2 regions of the Lacrimispora sphenoides JCM 1415 genome follow, and region 1 is predicted to be linked to the other one. Evidence: predicted binding sites of a transcription regulator. Region 1 holds the regulator's gene; the other holds the start of a gene.
What was found. Region 1 encodes NrdR, which represses ribonucleotide reductase genes. Its sites were predicted from a motif close to CACAANATNTTGTG; they were not measured.
Positions count from the first base shown of each region.

Region 2: BMX69_RS04965 (ribonucleoside-diphosphate reductase subunit alpha) is a predicted target of NrdR. The motif match lies at 1,232-1,245, and genes of this name have one in related genera.

Region 1 is NZ_LT630003.1:2,092,144-2,101,007, reverse strand. Features, by position in the region: gene BMX69_RS09435 (DUF975 family protein) at 1-753, shown strand, start outside; gene BMX69_RS09430 (PRC-barrel domain-containing protein) at 807-1,067, shown strand; gene nrdR (transcriptional regulator NrdR) at 1,171-1,623, shown strand; gene BMX69_RS09420 (YqeG family HAD IIIA-type phosphatase) at 1,631-2,140, shown strand; gene aroQ (type II 3-dehydroquinate dehydratase) at 2,288-2,716, shown strand; gene efp (elongation factor P) at 2,828-3,385, shown strand; gene argS (arginine--tRNA ligase) at 3,862-5,631, shown strand; gene BMX69_RS09400 (DEAD/DEAH box helicase) at 5,654-8,797, shown strand; gene BMX69_RS09395 (flavodoxin family protein) at 8,825-8,864, shown strand, end outside.
Region 2 is NZ_LT630003.1:1,106,773-1,115,636, forward strand. Features, by position in the region: gene BMX69_RS04955 (ABC transporter permease) at 1-140, shown strand, start outside; gene BMX69_RS04960 (ABC transporter permease) at 141-1,082, shown strand; gene BMX69_RS04965 (ribonucleoside-diphosphate reductase subunit alpha) at 1,319-3,577, shown strand; gene BMX69_RS04970 (ribonucleotide-diphosphate reductase subunit beta) at 3,624-4,667, shown strand; gene nox (H2O-forming NADH oxidase) at 4,774-6,108, shown strand; RNA gene ssrA (transfer-messenger RNA) at 6,292-6,634, shown strand; gene BMX69_RS04985 (DEAD/DEAH box helicase family protein) at 7,135-7,686, shown strand; gene BMX69_RS04990 (hypothetical protein) at 7,888-8,079, shown strand; gene BMX69_RS24365 (hypothetical protein) at 8,150-8,317, shown strand; gene BMX69_RS04995 (hypothetical protein) at 8,577-8,864, shown strand, end outside.

The sequences.
Region 1 (8,864 bases):
ATCCAGTTTATAGAATACGCCATTCTTCTGGCTATAACCCTGGTGTATATTTTAACGTCCTTTTCTATGGGACTGGTAAGAGATCCTTTTTTTTATGGCGGCAGCGTATCTGCAGGAAATGTGATCCTGAAGGCAGGGGTTTATATCTCACTCCTGATCATTCTCTCTGTATACGGTCTTTTAAAACCAGGAGTACTTAAGATTTATATGGATATATGCAATGGCCGTGCCACCAAACTGTCTGATTTACTCTTTGCTTTTCAGAACAAGCCCCATAGGTTTTTAGGACTTTACTTTATAAATCTTTTCATTGGATTTGCCTGGGGGATACCGTACTTTGTTGTACTCATTGTAGCTGTCATCACTGATTTTATATCTGTCATGATAGTACTGCTGGTACTAACGTACCTGCTTCTGCTAATTGGAAATATCATAACAATGCTGTATTTATCCCAGTCCATGTACCTTCTCATCGAATCTCCGGATTTAAGGGTAATTGAGAGCCTTAAGGAAAGTGCAGCTATGATGAAGGGTAATAAGGGAGGCTATTTTTACCTTTTCATAAGCTTCATCGGTATGGTAGTCCTGGGATACTCTTCCATGGGTATTGGCTTACTCTGGATCATCCCTTATATTCAAGCTACTATGACAGAATTTTATTTTGATCTTAAGGAAAGGCTTTCTCGGAACAACCCCGGAAGAGGTGAGGAAATTTCCTTTGAATCCATGTGGAACCAGGAAAATCAGTGGTAGGGCCGTGTCATGCATGAGGTATGCGCATAGAATATACTAAGGAGGTGTATCCTATGCGAATTTGTGAACTAAAACAAAAAGAGGTAATTAATATCTGTGACTGCAGACGCCTCGGTTATGTTGGTGATGTGGATTTTGATATGGAAACAGGATGCCTTTTAGCCATAATTGTACCAGGACCAGGGTGCTTTTGCGGCTTTTTAGTCAGGGAAAAGGAGTTTGTCATTCCTTTCTGTGACATAAGGCAGGTGGGCCCGGACATCATCCTTGTAAATGTGGATTTGGAAAAGGCAACGGAAAGATGCGGGATATAAGGAGGATGGGCTTGCGGTTCTTTGGATTGTAAGCTATGATATATAAAACGAAGTTCGATTCGTGACACTAAAATTACAGTCCGTAGACAGGAGGACCAGAAACGTGAAATGTCCATTTTGCAATGAAGCAGACACCAAGGTCATTGATTCCAGACCAGCAGACGACAACAGCTCAATCAGACGCCGCAGACAATGCGAGAAATGCGGAAAGAGATTTACCACCTATGAAAAGCTTGAGACCATGCCCCTCATGGTTATTAAGAAGGATAATTCCAGAGAAGTTTATGACCGTTCAAAAATAGAATCAGGAATTCTTCATTCCTGCCATAAACGGCCGGTATCATCCCAGCAGATTGATTCCATGGTAGACGAAATAGAAACCCAGGTTTTCAACCGTGAAGAAAAAGAAGTGGAAAGCACGGTGATCGGAGAACTTGTCATGAAAAAGCTGCAGGAAGTGGATGAGGTTGCTTATGTGCGCTTTGCTTCCGTATACAGGGAATTTAAAGACGTGAGTACGTTTATGGAAGAAATAGGAAAACTATTGAAGAAGTAGGAGATATATGTTTAAAGTATTTTATCCGGATAAAGATGCGGCATCAGCATATGACATATCCTTCGAAGAATTATATAAGAATGGGATCAGAGGCGTGATTTTTGATATTGACAATACTCTGGTGCCTCATGGTGCGCCCGCAGATGAAAGAGCTAAGAAATTGTTTTTACATCTGCAAAACCTTGGGATGGAATCCTGCCTCCTTTCCAACAACAAAGAGCCGAGAGTGGCTTCCTTTGCCAGGGCTGCGGGCAGCCCTCATTATATTTATAAAGGAAACAAGCCCTGGAGAAAAGGCTATCAAAAAGCGATGGAGTTCATGAAAACGGATGCGAAACATACGGTTTTTGTGGGGGATCAGCTTTTTACCGATGTTTATGGAGCCAAAAGAGCCGGAATCTACAGCATTCTGGTCAGGCCGATTCATCCAAAAGAAGAAATCCAAATTGTTTTAAAGAGATATTTAGAAGCAGTTGTGCTGTATTTTTATCACAGAGATAAGAAAAGAAAAAAGTGAATTGTGTCAGGTGAAAGAACATTTCTGACGGGTAAAAGACAGCCTGACAGGTTATAATACGGATGAGACGATTCGGACAAGCCGGCTGATCCGGGACAAACTGGAGATGCTTTGCTAGGAAAGCATGAGAAAAGGTGGTAAAAGGATATGAAAATTCTTGTATTAAACGGGCCGAATCTAAACTTTTTAGGAATCCGCGAAAAGGGAATATACGGAACAGAGGATTATCATGCGCTGGTATCCATGCTGGAAGAAAAAGCGCAGAGAGAAGGTCATGAGCTGGAAGTCTTTCAGAGTAATTATGAAGGTGGAATCATCGATAAAATTCAGGAGGCATATCACAATGGAACAGAAGGGATCATCATTAATCCCGGAGCGTTTACCCATTACAGCTATGCCGTTAGAGATGCCCTGGGTTCCGTAGAGATTCCCAAGGTTGAAGTCCATATATCAAATGTCCATAAGAGAGAGGAGTTCCGCCATACATCAGTGACGGCGCCTGTTTGTACCGGACAAGTAGTTGGTCTGGGGCTTAAGGGATATGCTCTTGCAATGGATTATTTAACAGGAAAATAATTGCTCCGATTCAAGAAAAGGGAGATATTTGTAAAAAACTGTTGAAAATGTATTTGTTATAGTATAGAATATAAAAGGTTAAGAAGAGAAATTCAAGGAGGAATATCATTTATGATATCAGCGGGTGATTTTAGAAACGGTATCACATTGGAGATCGAGGGTACTGTTTATCAGATTATGGAGTTCCAGCATGTAAAACCTGGAAAGGGTGCTGCATTCGTAAGAACTAAGATTAAAGATGTGGTAAACGGCGGCATTAACGAGCGCACATTCCGCCCGACAGAGAAGTTCCCACAGGCAAGAATCGATAGATTTGACATGCAGTATCTGTATGCTGATGGAGATCTTCATAACTTTATGGATACGAATACCTATGAGCAGATGGCGTTATCTCCAGATATAATCGGTGATGCGTTAAAGTTTGTAAAAGAGAATGAGACGGTTAAGGTATGTTCTTATAATGGTAAGGTATACTCCGTAGAGCCTCCGTTATTCGTGGAGTTGGTTATTACAGATACAGAGCCGGGATTCAAGGGTGATACCGCTCAGGGAGCTACCAAGCCAGCTACGGTTGAGACCGGTGCAGTAGTATATGTTCCCTTATTTGTAGATCAGGGTGACAAGATTAAGATTGATACACGTACAGGTGAATACCTGTCCAGAGTATAAAAGGAAAAGGACCGGGCGATCTGCAAGGTCCTTTTATTAATTATGTATGATATTGGGAAAACAACGTAGAAAGGTCCGTTCTAATATTCCTGCGTTGTTTTTGTATTTTAAAGGTATTCGCAAAAGATATACCTGATCATCAGATTGCATATGGCAATCCATGCAGAATCATACGGGAAAATATTTAAATACGGGGAAATGCAATAAGAGAATATTGCAAGCATAGAAGGTAAATATGATAAAATAATAAAAGAAAGCACCTTTTTGGGTAAGATAAGGATTGTGCGATCCTCATAACTTAAAAAGGCGCTTATTTTATTACCGGATCACCTATTCCTGTCCATGTGGCTGAAGATCATGGAGCAGTACGGTTTTGGAAAAGAAAAGGGAAAAGAATTTGATTTTTAAGGTCACTTGTAATATAATTAATATTTAGCGTAGAAATATCTGGAATAGAAAAAGGAGACCAGGAACTGATGAAGAAGATTCTTGATTTGATTACAGCAGAGATGAAGGCAGCATTTGCGAACTGCGGATATGATGAGGCTTATGCAAAGGTAACCTTATCTAATCGTCCGGACCTTTGCGAATACCAGTGTAACGGAGCCATGGCAGCAGCCAAGGCTTATAAAAAGAAACCGTTTGATATAGCTTCGGAAGTGGTAGAAAAGCTTGTCGCCAGTCATGTATTTGCTGCGGTGGATGCAGTGATGCCGGGATTTATCAATTTAAAGCTCAATTCAGATTATCTGGCAGACTATATGAACGGCATGGCTGACGAAGAACAATGCGGCTGTGAAAGAACAGAAAACCCCATGACAATTGTGGTGGATTACGGCGGTGCCAATGTTGCAAAGCCTCTGCACGTAGGTCATCTTCGTTCCGCGATTATCGGGGAGAGTATTAAGAGAATGGGCCGTTTCCTTGGACATCATGTCATTGGAGACGTTCACCTGGGAGACTGGGGCCTTCAGATGGGACTGATCATTGAGGAGCTTAAGGACAGAAAACCGGAGCTGCCTTATTTTGACGAGTCCTATGAAGGAGAGTATCCAAAGGAAGCACCCTTTACCATCAGTGAGTTGGAAGAGATATACCCTGCGGCCAGTTCAAAAGCCAAATCCGATGAGGAATTCAGCACCAGAGCTCATGATGCCACTTTGAAGCTGCAAAACGGTTTTAAACCTTACCGTGCCATCTGGCGTCATATTATAGAAGTATCTGTTTCTGATTTAAAGAAAAATTACGGAAATCTCAATGTTTCCTTTGATTTATGGAAAGGGGAAAGCGATGCGGAACCCTATATTGCCGGTTTAATAAAGGAGCTGGAAGATAAGGGCCTTGCTTATGAAAGCCAGGGAGCCCTTGTTGTGGATATTGGAGAAGAGAGGGATACCAAAGAACTTCCTCCCTGTATTGTAAGAAAATCTGACGGTGCAGCCCTTTATTCTACTTCTGATCTTGGAACCATCATTGAACGTGAGAAAGATATAAAGCCTGACTGGTATATCTATATTACGGATAAACGTCAGGAACTGCATTTTGTCCAGGTGTTCCGCGTGGCGAAAAAGGCAGGCTTTGTATCACAGGATAAGAAGATGTCTCATCTTTGCTTTGGAACCATGAACGGAAAAGACGGTAAGCCATTTAAGACAAGGGACGGCGGAGTTATGCGTCTGGAAACACTGATTTCTGACATCAGCCAGGCAGCTTATGAAAAGATCATGGAGAACCGTACTGTTTCTGAGAAAGAGGCAGAGGAAACATCAAAGATCGTGGGAATGGCAGCCTTAAAGTATGGGGATCTGTCTAATCAGGCATCCAAGGATTACGTATTTGATATGGACCGTTTCGTATCCTTTGAGGGAAATACCGGTCCTTACATCCTTTATACGATCGTAAGAATTAAGTCCATTCTGGCAAAATACCAGGACCTTGAGGTTAAATACCAGGGTGAGGAGCAGATTCTTGCAGCTGCATCAGAGGCAGAAAAAGACTTGATGCTCCAGCTTTCCAGATATAATGAAATCATGGAAACAGGCTTTACGGAGCTTGCGCCCCATAAAATATGCCAGTACATTTATGAACTTGCCAATGCATTTAACCGTTTTTACCATGATACCAAGATCATATCCGAAGAGGATAAAAAACGGCAGGCATCCTGGATCCGTTTTATCAGGCTGACCAAGGATGTATTAAATGCATGCATTGGCGTACTGGGAATCGAAGCGCCGGAACGAATGTAATGGTGAACGGATGTGAGGAACTATGAGAGTATCACACTTGACGACAAATACCTTCTGGAAGGGTGAATCAGGTGTCAGTGCCCTGGTGGAGGATCAGGGAAAGGAATATAAGGCAAATTTGCATATCAAGGGTAGTCAGGTTTTTGACTACTCTTGTTCTTGTGCCCAGGGAAATTCTTACCGCGGGATGTGTCCTCACTGCAAAGCTCTGTTTGAGGTGTATAAAGAGCTGGACTCAAACCCTGGAAGGCCTGTACTCACTTCCCAGCAGGCAAGAGCCATGATCCGGGAATATACCAACCGGGAGGTATCCCGGATCATGAGCGAGGGAGAAGAGGAACAGGTGAAACTTTCCCTATCCCTCCTCATCAGCCGAAGAGAAGTGAAGCTGGAATTTAAGCTTGGGAAGGACCGGCTCTACATGGTGAAGGATCTGGCTGCATTTGCAAATGCGGTAGAAAACGGCACCTATGTGGAATACGGCAAAAATCTTGCGTTTCATCACAGCCCTTCTGCCTTTGCGAAGGAGAGCCGCCCCCTTCTGGAATTTGTGCTGGAGATTGTAAATGCATATTGTGAGCATTATGAACAGTTTCAGAAAAGTTCCTTTTCCACAAAACCAGTTCTGCGGTTTTTAAATTTAAGCCGCGCAAACCGGGACCGTTTTTTTGGAATCATGATGGGAGAGACCCTGGAATTTGAGGATTACAAGGGGCAGAAGCGGCAGCTGATGATCGTTGACCGCAATCCCAACTTAAAGGTTACGGTAAAGCGTCAGGGACGGGATGGAGTTTTGGTGTCCGTTGACCGGGAGCTTTTGACCTTTGAGGGGGAACACCGCTTATATCTTGCAGATATGAAATACTTATACTGCTGTGACCAGCCCTGCAGTGAGGCCCTCTCCGTGTTTCTGGGGCAGATGATGGAAGGATTTAAACCTACCTATGAAACGGAAATCAATGACAAGGATATGCCTCTTTTTTATGAACGGGTTTTAAAAAGGATTGCTGCCTACTGCACCATAGATTCCAAAGAACTGGATCTGGAAGCTTATAAACCGGAGGAGTTAAAGGCGAGGTTTGATTTTGATTCCGATGGGCAGGGCGGGCTGATTTTAAAGCCGACCCTTTCCTATGGGGACTATTCCTTCCAGCCGGTGGAAGATGAGCGCCTGCCCCGCACCGTTTGCCGGGATGTGCCGGGAGAGTTCCGCATCAGCCGCCTGATAACCCGCTACTTTAAATATAAGGAATATGAATCGGAATATCCGGCCATTCGGGATGATGAGGAAGCGGTATACCGGTTACTTACTTCAGGGATGAGTGAGTTCATGGCGTTGGGAGAAGTCTATTTTTCCGAATCCTTTAAAAAGTTAAAAGTTCTTCCTCCTCCCAAGGTATCCATCGGAGTCCGGAGTGTAGGGAACTGGCTGGAACTGGATGTGGATACGGCAGGGCTGTCAGGAGAGGACTTAAGCAGGCTTTTGGAAGTATATAGCCAGAAAAAGAAGTATTACCGCTTAAAAAGCGGGGAGTTTATAAATCTTGACGACAACGGGCTTATGACGGTTGCAAAGCTGATTGAGGGCTTATCTGCTGACCCTGACAAGCTGGGCAAGTCGTTCCGCCTGCCTAAATACAGGGCGCTTTATCTGGACAGCATTTTAAAAGAAGGAAACGGCATTACCCTTTACCGGGACCAGCTCTATAAGGCGGTGGTTCGGGGAATGAAGTCTGTGGAGGACAGTGATTTTGAGGTCCCCCAGCCTCTGCGCCATGTGCTGAGAGGATATCAAAAGACGGGATACCGCTGGCTTAAGACGTTGGACAGCTATGGCTTTGGCGGAATCCTTGCCGATGATATGGGACTTGGAAAGACCATCCAGATCATAGCCCTGCTCCTTGATGAAGCAGGTAAAAAGGAACATACAACTTCCCTTATCGTCTGCCCTGCATCCTTGGTATACAACTGGGAGAATGAATTTCACATTTTTGCTCCTTCTCTTAAAGTTACTACGATCACCGGCCAGGCAGGGGAGCGGGAAGAGCTTTTAATGCATACGGATGAGGAAGATGTGCTGATCACATCCTATGACTTATTAAAACGGGATATTGATTTTTATAAGGATAAGTTCTTCCGGTTTCAGGTCATTGATGAGGCCCAATACATCAAAAATGCATCCACTCAGAGTGCAAAAGCGGTAAAAAGCATTGATGCAGGAAACCGGTTTGCTTTAACCGGTACTCCCATTGAAAACCGTTTATCAGAGCTATGGAGCATTTTTGATTTCCTGATGCCGGGATTTCTCTTTTCTTATCGTAAATTTAAAAAAGAATATGAAATTCCCATTGTCAGGGAACAGGAACGGCCGGCGCTGGAGAGCCTTCACCGCCTGATCGGCCCCTTCCTTTTAAGGCGGCTTAAGAAAGATGTGCTGAAAGAATTGCCGGACAAGCTGGAAACCATTGTTTATTCCGCTTTTGACAAAGAGCAAAAAGAGCTGTATGCGGCAAACGCATTCCGCTTAAAGCAGGAGCTTGAAAATTTAGATGGCAGTTCGGGAAGGGATAATATCCAGATCCTTTCGGCGCTTACAAGACTCCGTCAGATCTGCTGTGATCCTCATTTGTGCTATGAGAATTACAGAGGCGCATCTGCAAAGCTGGAAACCTGCATTGACCTGGTTCGGAACGGGGTAGAAGGCGGGCACAAGATCCTGCTCTTTTCCCAGTTTACCTCTATGCTTGATGTGATCGGTCAAAGACTGAAAAAAGAGGCGGTTCCATTCTATATGCTGACCGGAGCAACTCCGAAAGAAGATAGGCTCCATATGGTAAATTCCTTTAAAGACGATGAGATCCCCTTATTCCTGATTTCCTTAAAGGCAGGCGGTACTGGACTTAACCTGACTGCGGCGGATGTGGTCATACACTTTGATCCATGGTGGAATGTGGCAGCTCAGAACCAGGCCACGGACCGGGCCCACCGGATCGGCCAGGAGAAACAGGTGAGCGTATTCAAGCTGATCACAAAGGGGACGATTGAGGAAAATATTTTAAAGCTTCAGGAATCCAAAAAAGATTTGGCGGAACAGATTATTACAGAGGGAACCGTGTCCTTAAGTAATCTGACCAAAGAGGATTTATTGGGGCTTTTGGATATATAGTTAATTGAATGAAAGGATGGATAAGTGATGAAAGTACTAATGTTAAATGGGAGCCCTCATGAGAGAG
Region 2 (8,864 bases), 990 kb from region 1:
TGGAAGTTGGGGCAAACTCCATGCAGAGGCAGATGGGAGTTCCCTCTGCGATCGTAGATTTTCTCATTGGATTTATCGTTCTGCTTATACTGGGCAGGGAGCTTCTGACTGGAAAAATGAGAGCAAAGGAGGAGAAATAGATGATGCATCAGATTTTAACCGCCAGCTTTCTGACTGCCTTTTTATCGGCAGCAGTTCGAATGGCTGTGCCTCTTGCCTATGCGGGGCTTGGGGAGACGATATCGGAAAAGTGCGGAATATTGAACATCGGAATGGAGGGCGTCATGCTTTCCGGCGCTTTTTTCTCCTTTGCAGGCACATTTTTCTCAGGAAGCATTCTTGTAGGGCTTCTTTGCGGTATGGCAGGGGGAGCGGCTGTCAGTATGCTTCATGGAGTTCTGTCTGTCAGGCTGTCCAAGGACCAGTCGGTCAGCGGGATCGCCATTAATATTTTTATACTTGGTGTTACCAGCTTCCTGTATAAACTGATTTCAGGCGGACAGTCCTACCAACAGATCGAGCCTTTGTTAAAAGTGCGGATACCGGTGCTTGCCGACATTCCTCTCATTGGCAATGCTCTTTTTAATCAGGATATTCTAACCTATCTGATATATTTTCTGGTCATGGGAGTATCATTTTTTTATAAGAGGACAAATACCGGGCTTTCCTTTGCCGCCATCGGTGAAAGTCCCCGTGCTGCGGATTCAGCCGGGATACCGGTTTACCGGTACCAGTACATCTCCATGGTGTTAAACGGAATTCTGGGCGGGATTGGGGGCGCTTATCTGGTCCTGGTACAGGTAGGGAATTTTTCGGAAAATATGACCTCAGGACGGGGATATATCGCTCTGGCGGCTGTCATCTTAGGGCGTTATCTTCCCTTTGGAATGTTGGGAGCTGCTTTTTTGTTCGGTGCTGCCAATGCGCTGCAGATCCGTCTTCAGGCGGTGGGAGTGCCCCTTCCTTCCCAGGCATTGTCCATGCTTCCTTATCTGATCACATTAGCAGCCCTGCTTGGCTCCGCCCACAAAAATCATGGGCCGGAATGCCTTGGGAAGCCTTATGTGCGCGGTGCAAGATAAAGATTTTCCTCTTAATGAAAACGCTTGAAATCTTACTTTGTAAGATTTTAAGCGTTTTTTTAATAATTAATTTTCTAGCAATTATTTGGAAATAATAAAAGAAGAAAGTCATTAGAAAACGAATATTTTGTGTATCGGTAGTTGAAATTAACTATATGTTGTGGTATATTTTTACATATGAGATCCAATAACAGTTATTGATACTAATATAAAACATGGAATGGCAGGAATTATGAATGGACAAGACAGATGGAAAAAAGGAAATTCTGGAATATTTTAAAGAGGTGCCGGAGCTTGATGGCGTTTTAGAGGGAATCCGGAAGGATTGGGGGGGTGCACCATATGATTTGGAACACCTCGCCGTAAAATTCACAGGGTTCTGTAAGAAAAATATGAGCCTGGGAGAACGGTTTGAGGCGCTCATCCAGGCGGCTGTGGAGCTGACGACCCAGGAGACTCCGAACTGGGAGTATATAGGGGCCAGGCTCTCCATGCTGCGTTATGAAAACAGGTTAAAGGAAGAACTGGATCGCAGAAAAATTGGAAGCTTTTATGATAAAATTCGTTTTCTGACAGAGGATGGGCTATATGGGGATTACATTCTGGAGAATTACAAGAAGGAAGAAATTGACCGGTATGAAAGCTATATGGTTCAGAACAGAAATCATCTGTTTAATTATTCCGGGCTGGAATTGCTGCTTAACCGGTACGTGATCCGTAGCCGGCAGAATGCGCCTTTAGAGTCGCCCCAGGAAATGTTTCTTGGAATTGCCATGCATCTTGCCATGCTGGAAAAGGAAGACCGGGATACTTGGGTAAAACGGTTTTATGATATGTTGAGTACTTTAAAGGTCACCATGGCAACGCCCACCCTCTCAAACGCCAGAAAACCTTATCATCAGCTTTCCTCCTGTTTTATCGATACCGTACCGGACAGTCTGGATGGCATTTACCGGAGCATTGACAGCTTTGCAAAGGTCAGTAAGTTCGGAGGGGGCATGGGGCTTTATTTCGGTAAGGTCCGCGCCGCAGGGAGTGCGATCCGCGGCTTTAAGGGAGCAGCAGGAGGCGTGATCCGGTGGATCAAGCTGGCCAATGATACGGCTGTGGCAGTGGACCAGCTGGGGGTACGGCAGGGAGCTGTAGCGGTTTATTTAGATGTCTGGCACAAGGATCTTCCGGAGTTTTTAACTCTCAGGACCAATAACGGAGACGACCGCATGAAGGCCCATGATGTTTTCCCGGCTGTCTGTTATCCCAACCTGTTTTGGAAGCAGGCAAAAGAGAACATAGAAGGGGACTGGTATTTAATGTGCCCCCATGAGATTCTGACGATAAAGGGCTGGGCATTGGAGGATTCTTATGGAACCCAGTGGGAGGAACGATATTTGGACTGTGTGAATGACAGCCGTATCCACAAGCGGATCATTCCTATTAAAGATATCATCCGTCTGGTTTTAAAAAGCGCTGTGGAAACAGGAACGCCCTTTACCTTTAACCGGGATATCGTCAATGAAGCCAATCCAAACAGCCACAGCGGCATTATTTACTGCAGCAATCTGTGTACGGAAATTGCTCAGAATATGAGCGGGGTGGAACAGGTGGACCAGCAGATACAGACAGTGGACGGGGAGACAGTTGTGGTTACCGTAACAAAGCCGGGAGACTTTGTTGTGTGCAACTTAGCCAGCCTTTCCCTGGGAAAAATTGATCTTAAGGATACCAAAGAGCTTACAGAGCTTACAAGAAGTGCGGTCCGTGCTTTGGACAATGTCATTGATTTGAATTTTTCCCCCGTGCCCTATGCAAAGGTCACCAACCTCCGCTACCGTCCGGTGGGACTTGGAATAAGCGGATATCATCACATGCTGGCAAAGAACGGAATCTCCTGGGAGTCAGAGGAGCATCTTGAATTTGCGGACAAGGTGTTTGAGGCAATCAATTATGCGGCAATTGAAGCAAGCTGTGATTTTGCCGGGGAAAAGGGAAGATATGACCTGTATGAAGGAAGTGAATGGCAGACAGGGGCATATTTTGACAAACGGGGATATTTTTCAGAGAAGTGGAAGGGCCTTCGGGAAAAAGTAGCAGCCAATGGCATGAGAAATGGCTGGCTCATCGCCATAGCGCCTACCAGCAGCACCAGCATGATCGCCGGTACCACGGCAGGGCTTGACCCTGTTATGAACCGGTATTATCTGGAGGAAAAAAAGAACGGCTTGGTTCCCCGGGTAGCCCCGGACTTAACGCCTGAAACATTCTGGAAATATAAAAATGCTCATTACATTGATCAGAGATGGTCCGTAAGGGCGGCGGGAATCCGCCAGCGCCATGTGGACCAGGCCCAGAGCATGAATCTTTATATAACCAATGATTACACCCTTCGTCAGGTACTGGAGCTATATATCCTGGCCTGGGAAAAGGGAGTGAAAACCATTTACTACGTCCGTTCCAAAAGCCTGGAGGTGGATGAATGCGAGGCCTGCTCCAGCTAACAAAACGGTTGGGAATAATAAAACAAGAGAGTGCGGAGAAAACGATATGGAACAATTAAAAAAAAGGCCCCTTTTTCATCCGGATGGGGAGATTGAGGTAAGAAAACGGCGGATGATCAACGGCAACACTACGAACCTTAATGATTTTAACAATATGAAATACACCTGGGTCAGTGACTGGTACCGGCAGGCCATGAATAATTTCTGGATTCCTGAAGAAATTAATCTAAGCAGAGACAGGAAGGATTATCCCTTATTAAGTCCACAGGAACGGAGGGCTTATGATAAGATATTATCCTTTCTGGTGTTTTTGGACAGCATCCAGACCGCTAATCTGCCGGCCCTTGGAGAATATGTGACGGCCAATGAGATCAATCTCTGCCTTTCCATTCAAACCTTTCAGGAGGCGGTGCACAGCCAGAGTTACAGTTATATGCTGGATACCATCTGCGAGCCTCAGACTCGGAATGAGGTGCTCTATCAGTGGAAGAGCGATCCTCATCTTCTTGCGCGCAATACCTTTATCGGGGACCTGTATAATGAATTCCAAAAGGACAAGAGCGCATTTGCCTTTATGAAGGCGGTTGTGGCTAATTTTATTCTGGAAGGTGTGTATTTTTACAGCGGATTCATGTTTTTCTATAACCTTGGGCGGAATCATAAAATGACCGGCTCCTCCCAGGAGATCCGTTACATCAACAGAGATGAGAACACACATTTATGGCTGTTCCGCAATATCATTCTGGAACTGGAGAAGGAAGAGCCGGAGCTGTTTACCAGGGAACGGATAGAAGTTTACCGAAGTATGATAAGAGAAGGCTGTGAGCAGGAGATCGCCTGGGGATGCTATGCCATTGGAGATGAGGTTCCCGGACTTACAAAAGAAATGATTACAGACTATATCATGTATCTGGGTAACTTACGCTGTGCAAGCCTTGGCTGGGAGCGGATTTATGAAGGCCATGACAGGGAGCCGGAAAGTATGCTGTGGGTCAACCAGTACAGCAATGCCAATCTGATCAAAACGGATTTTTTTGAAGCGAAAAGCACGGCATATGCAAAAAGCAGCGCTCTGGTGGATGATCTGTAGTAAGCGAAGGTCCGCTTAAAAAAAGTTTGTAATTTTAGTAATAATAATTGTTTTTGTTTTAACGATGTGTTATAATTAAGAAAAACAATTCTTAAGGAGGCTATTTATGGAACGTATTGTAGTAATTGGAGCAAACCATGCAGGGACGGCTGCAATCAATACAATCTTAGATAATTATAAAGACAGTAAAGTTGTTATATTTGATTCCAATGATAACATCAGTTTTCTGGGCTGTGGTATGGCTCTTTGGATCGGGGACCAGATTCATTCCTCTGAAGGCCTGTTTTATTGCAGCAAGGATATCTTTGAAAAAAAGGGCGCAAAGGTCTACATGGAAACCAAAGTGGAGCGCATTGATTATGATAAAAAGATTGTTTTCGCTGAGGGAAAATATGGCCAGAGATACCAGCAGGAATACGATAAACTGATCCTTGCAACCGGTTCTCTTCCTATTTCACCAGATATTGAAGGAAAAGAACTGGACAACGTTCAATTTGTAAAGTTATTTCAGAATGCGAAAGATGTCATTGACAAGCTGCATAACAATTCCTTGAAGGATATTGTGGTTGTAGGGGCAGGGTATATCGGCGTAGAACTGGCAGAAGCATTCCGCCGTGTCGGAAAGAATGTAACCTTGATTGACAATATGCACACCTGTCTGTCAAGCTATTATGATCAGGAATTTTCGGATATCATGTCCGAGAACTTATCAAGCCATGGCATTCAGCTGGTTTATAACGAAATCGTGACTAAGCTTGAAGGAAACGGCAAAGTGGAAAAAGTGGTCACTGACAAAAATGAATACCATGCCGATATGGTAGTACTGGGAATTGGTTTCAAACCTAACAACCAGTTAGGCAAGGAGGATCTTGAACTGTTCTGCAACGGAGCATTTCTCGTTGACAAACGGCAGCAGACCAGCCGGCCGGATGTATATGCCATCGGCGACTGTGCCACTGTTTTTGATAACTCCATCCAAAAGACAAACTATATTGCTCTGGCAACCAATGCTGTGCGGTCCGGAATCGTTGCAGCTCATAATGTCTGCGGAACACCCCTGGAATCCATTGGCGTTCAGGGATCCAATGGAATCTGCATCTGGAATCTGAAAATGGTTTCTACTGGAATCACCTATGCAAAAGCCAAAAAGCTGGGGTATGACGCTGAGGCGGTGGATTATGAGGATACTCAAAAACCGGCCTTTATTGAACATGACAATTACAAGGTAAAAATCAGGATCGTATACGATAAGAAGACCCGCATCGTTCTGGGTGCACAATTATGTTCGGAATATGATATTTCCATGGCAATACACATGTTCTCTCTTGCGATCCAGGAGCAGGTAACCATCGACCGGTTAAAGCTGACGGACATTTTCTTCCTGCCTCATTTTAATCAGCCATATAATTATTTTACAATGGCTGCTTTGCAGGCGAAATAGGCTGAACAGGCATGTGCTTTTCCTGCTGATTAAATTAGATTTTAATTTTAAAACCAAAAAAAGGAATAAGGTGAATCTTCAGGCAGTGTTGCCACAAGGTAATAGCAGCAGGAATTGCACAGGTCTTGACAATTGATTTTTTTCATGTTAGTATGAGAATGCTCTCCAGAAGAGCACCAGTCAGGGGCAGTACTGGTTTCGACAGGGGCTATGCAGCTGGTGAAGCTATCCGCATGCGATGCGTTAAATGGCAAACCTAAATATAAACGCTAACAATAACGAATTAGCATTAGCTGCTTAATGCAGCTTGTCGGCCTTAAGGCACTCACACTTTAAGATCCCGGCATCGACTATGTGAGAAACGACGTATGCAAAGCTTTGAGCATGCGGTCGTATTATGAAGCTACTGAAGCTGCCAGGGTGTTAGTTCCCGGGCGGTGGAGGGAATGTCAATAAACTAACTATGATAGTAGAAGAACAGGGAATTGGTTTTTGGACACGGGTTCGACCCCCGTCTGCTCCACTCAAAGTGAAAAGCCGTTAAACACCTTTAGATAAAGGGGTACGGCTTTTTTATTTATGTAAAAATATCCATTTAAGCTGTTTCAGAACGTTATAGGACGCTATAAGATAGGTAGAATTGTGGGTAAAATCGCATTTGTATGTGGGGCCAGAAAATGTAACAATGATTATAGTTGAAGAGCCTATTACCAATATGGGGGTAATTGAAATCGGAACAAACGAAAGAGAATTGATAGCGAAGATAGCATGGTAAGATTTACTATATCTAAAGCTTAGTTTACCACCAGTAGCAACCCAAGATCCCTGAGTATGTTGGAAGGTGATTACGGGAATTATAAACTTATATCTTAACCGCTAATTATTTCATGAACGTTAATCGCCTATAACTTGGCGCATAGGGTGTAAAAACATACTCAAAAGCACGAGTTTAGTGGGTTGATAATTGGTAAGCAGGATGTTATTCTATTTATAAAGTTATTTATACTATGTGGGGGGAATGAGTTTATGAAAGTCGTATTTATATTTGGAAATGCGTCTGTAGGAAAAATGACTGTTGGGCAGGAATTGATGAAAATTACAGACTTACGTTTGTTTCATAATCATATGACAATTGAGCCGGTAATTGAAATTTTTGGTTCCTATAATGGAAGAATAACTTCTCGTTTAAGGGATGTGGTTTTTGAAGAATTTGCAGCATCTAATAATTACGGACTTATTTTTACTTATATGTGGGCGTTTGACCAGAAGTCCGATTGGGATTATATTGAGCATGTCAAAGATATATTCAGACCATACAAAACTGAATTTTACTATGTTGAACTTGTCGCTTCAAGAGAAGTACGTTTGGAAAGAAATACAACGGAAAATAGATTACGCAACAAGGCATCGAAACGGGATATTGATATTTCTAATCAAAGATTAATCGGTGATGGTGGAAAATACCGTTTAGTAAGCAATGACGGAGAAATACCATTTGATAATTACATTAAGATTGATAATTCGTATATTTCACCTGATATTGTTGCTCAAAAAATAAAAACCCTTTTTCAATTGTAGTACGAAGCCTCAAAATTGAATTCACAAAAGCTGCGAACGATCAGTAGTTACGCTATCAATTTTTTCGTAACAAATTATTCGAAAAAATAGGAAATAATAGTTCGTTTATGGTGGCATAGCAATATGGCTTTGCATACATTAATCATATAAAATTATAGAAATAGGAATATTTATATGGATTGTTCTCAAGGTGATCCCAGAATGGGCTCTGATGGAAGAGGCGTAGGCGGAAGAGGTTTCGACAGAAGAGGTTTCGACAGAAGAGGTATGCGTGAAGAATTCGATAGAAGAATGGAATTTGACAGAAGGCAAGAAGCGGAACGGAGAGAAGAATTCGATAGGAGACATGATTTTGACTCAAGATTTCCGTTTTGGTGGTTATTATTTTTTTAATAAAAGTCAATGTAAGCCGAACTACCAGCTATTAAAATATTTAGCTGGTAGTTTTTTATTGCCCTAAGATATGAAGGGGTGCTGCAGCATCCAGAATGTAGTAGAAGCGGATGGATACGATGAGGCAGGCCAACTTGGCCAGAATTATTTCTGTTCATCCTTTAAGTGCTTTTTTGATAAAACCCATTCAAGGCTGGAAAAGATAGCCAGACAACTGATGCGGGCAGAAATGGGGTAACCGGCTTCTTGAAAGAGCGGTAAAGGAGGCTGCTTGCTCTAAGATGGGGGGGATGGCAGTTGAAATGGAGGCAACACTTTGCATGAATGCAGCCGCGGGAGCAGAGTAACGTCTGGATTTTTAAACCAGAATACCTTTGAAACAGGCAGATTTCACACCTTGTCTATGTGTCCCATATAATATAGTACAATTAAAAAAAGAGAGGTGTTATATATGTGTTGTTTTTTCGGAGGATGTAGAAATAATTGCAGATTCGGCTGTGGATGTTGCAGATGCTGCAGATGCTGCAGATGTCGTAATTTCCGCGATCGTGATTGTGAAGATGAACGCGATCGTGATGAATGTGAAGAAGAAAGAAGAAGAGCATTCTGTGCTGGATTCAGAGCAGGATGTAATGATCCACGGTGCCACTGCTGCAGGCGTGACCGCGATCGTGACCGTGACTGTGACCGTGACCGTGATCGTGACCGCGATTGTGATCGTGATTTTGGACGTGATTTTGAAGATTTTTGCGAATAGAGATTATAGAAGCGGGGGCCTGTATATA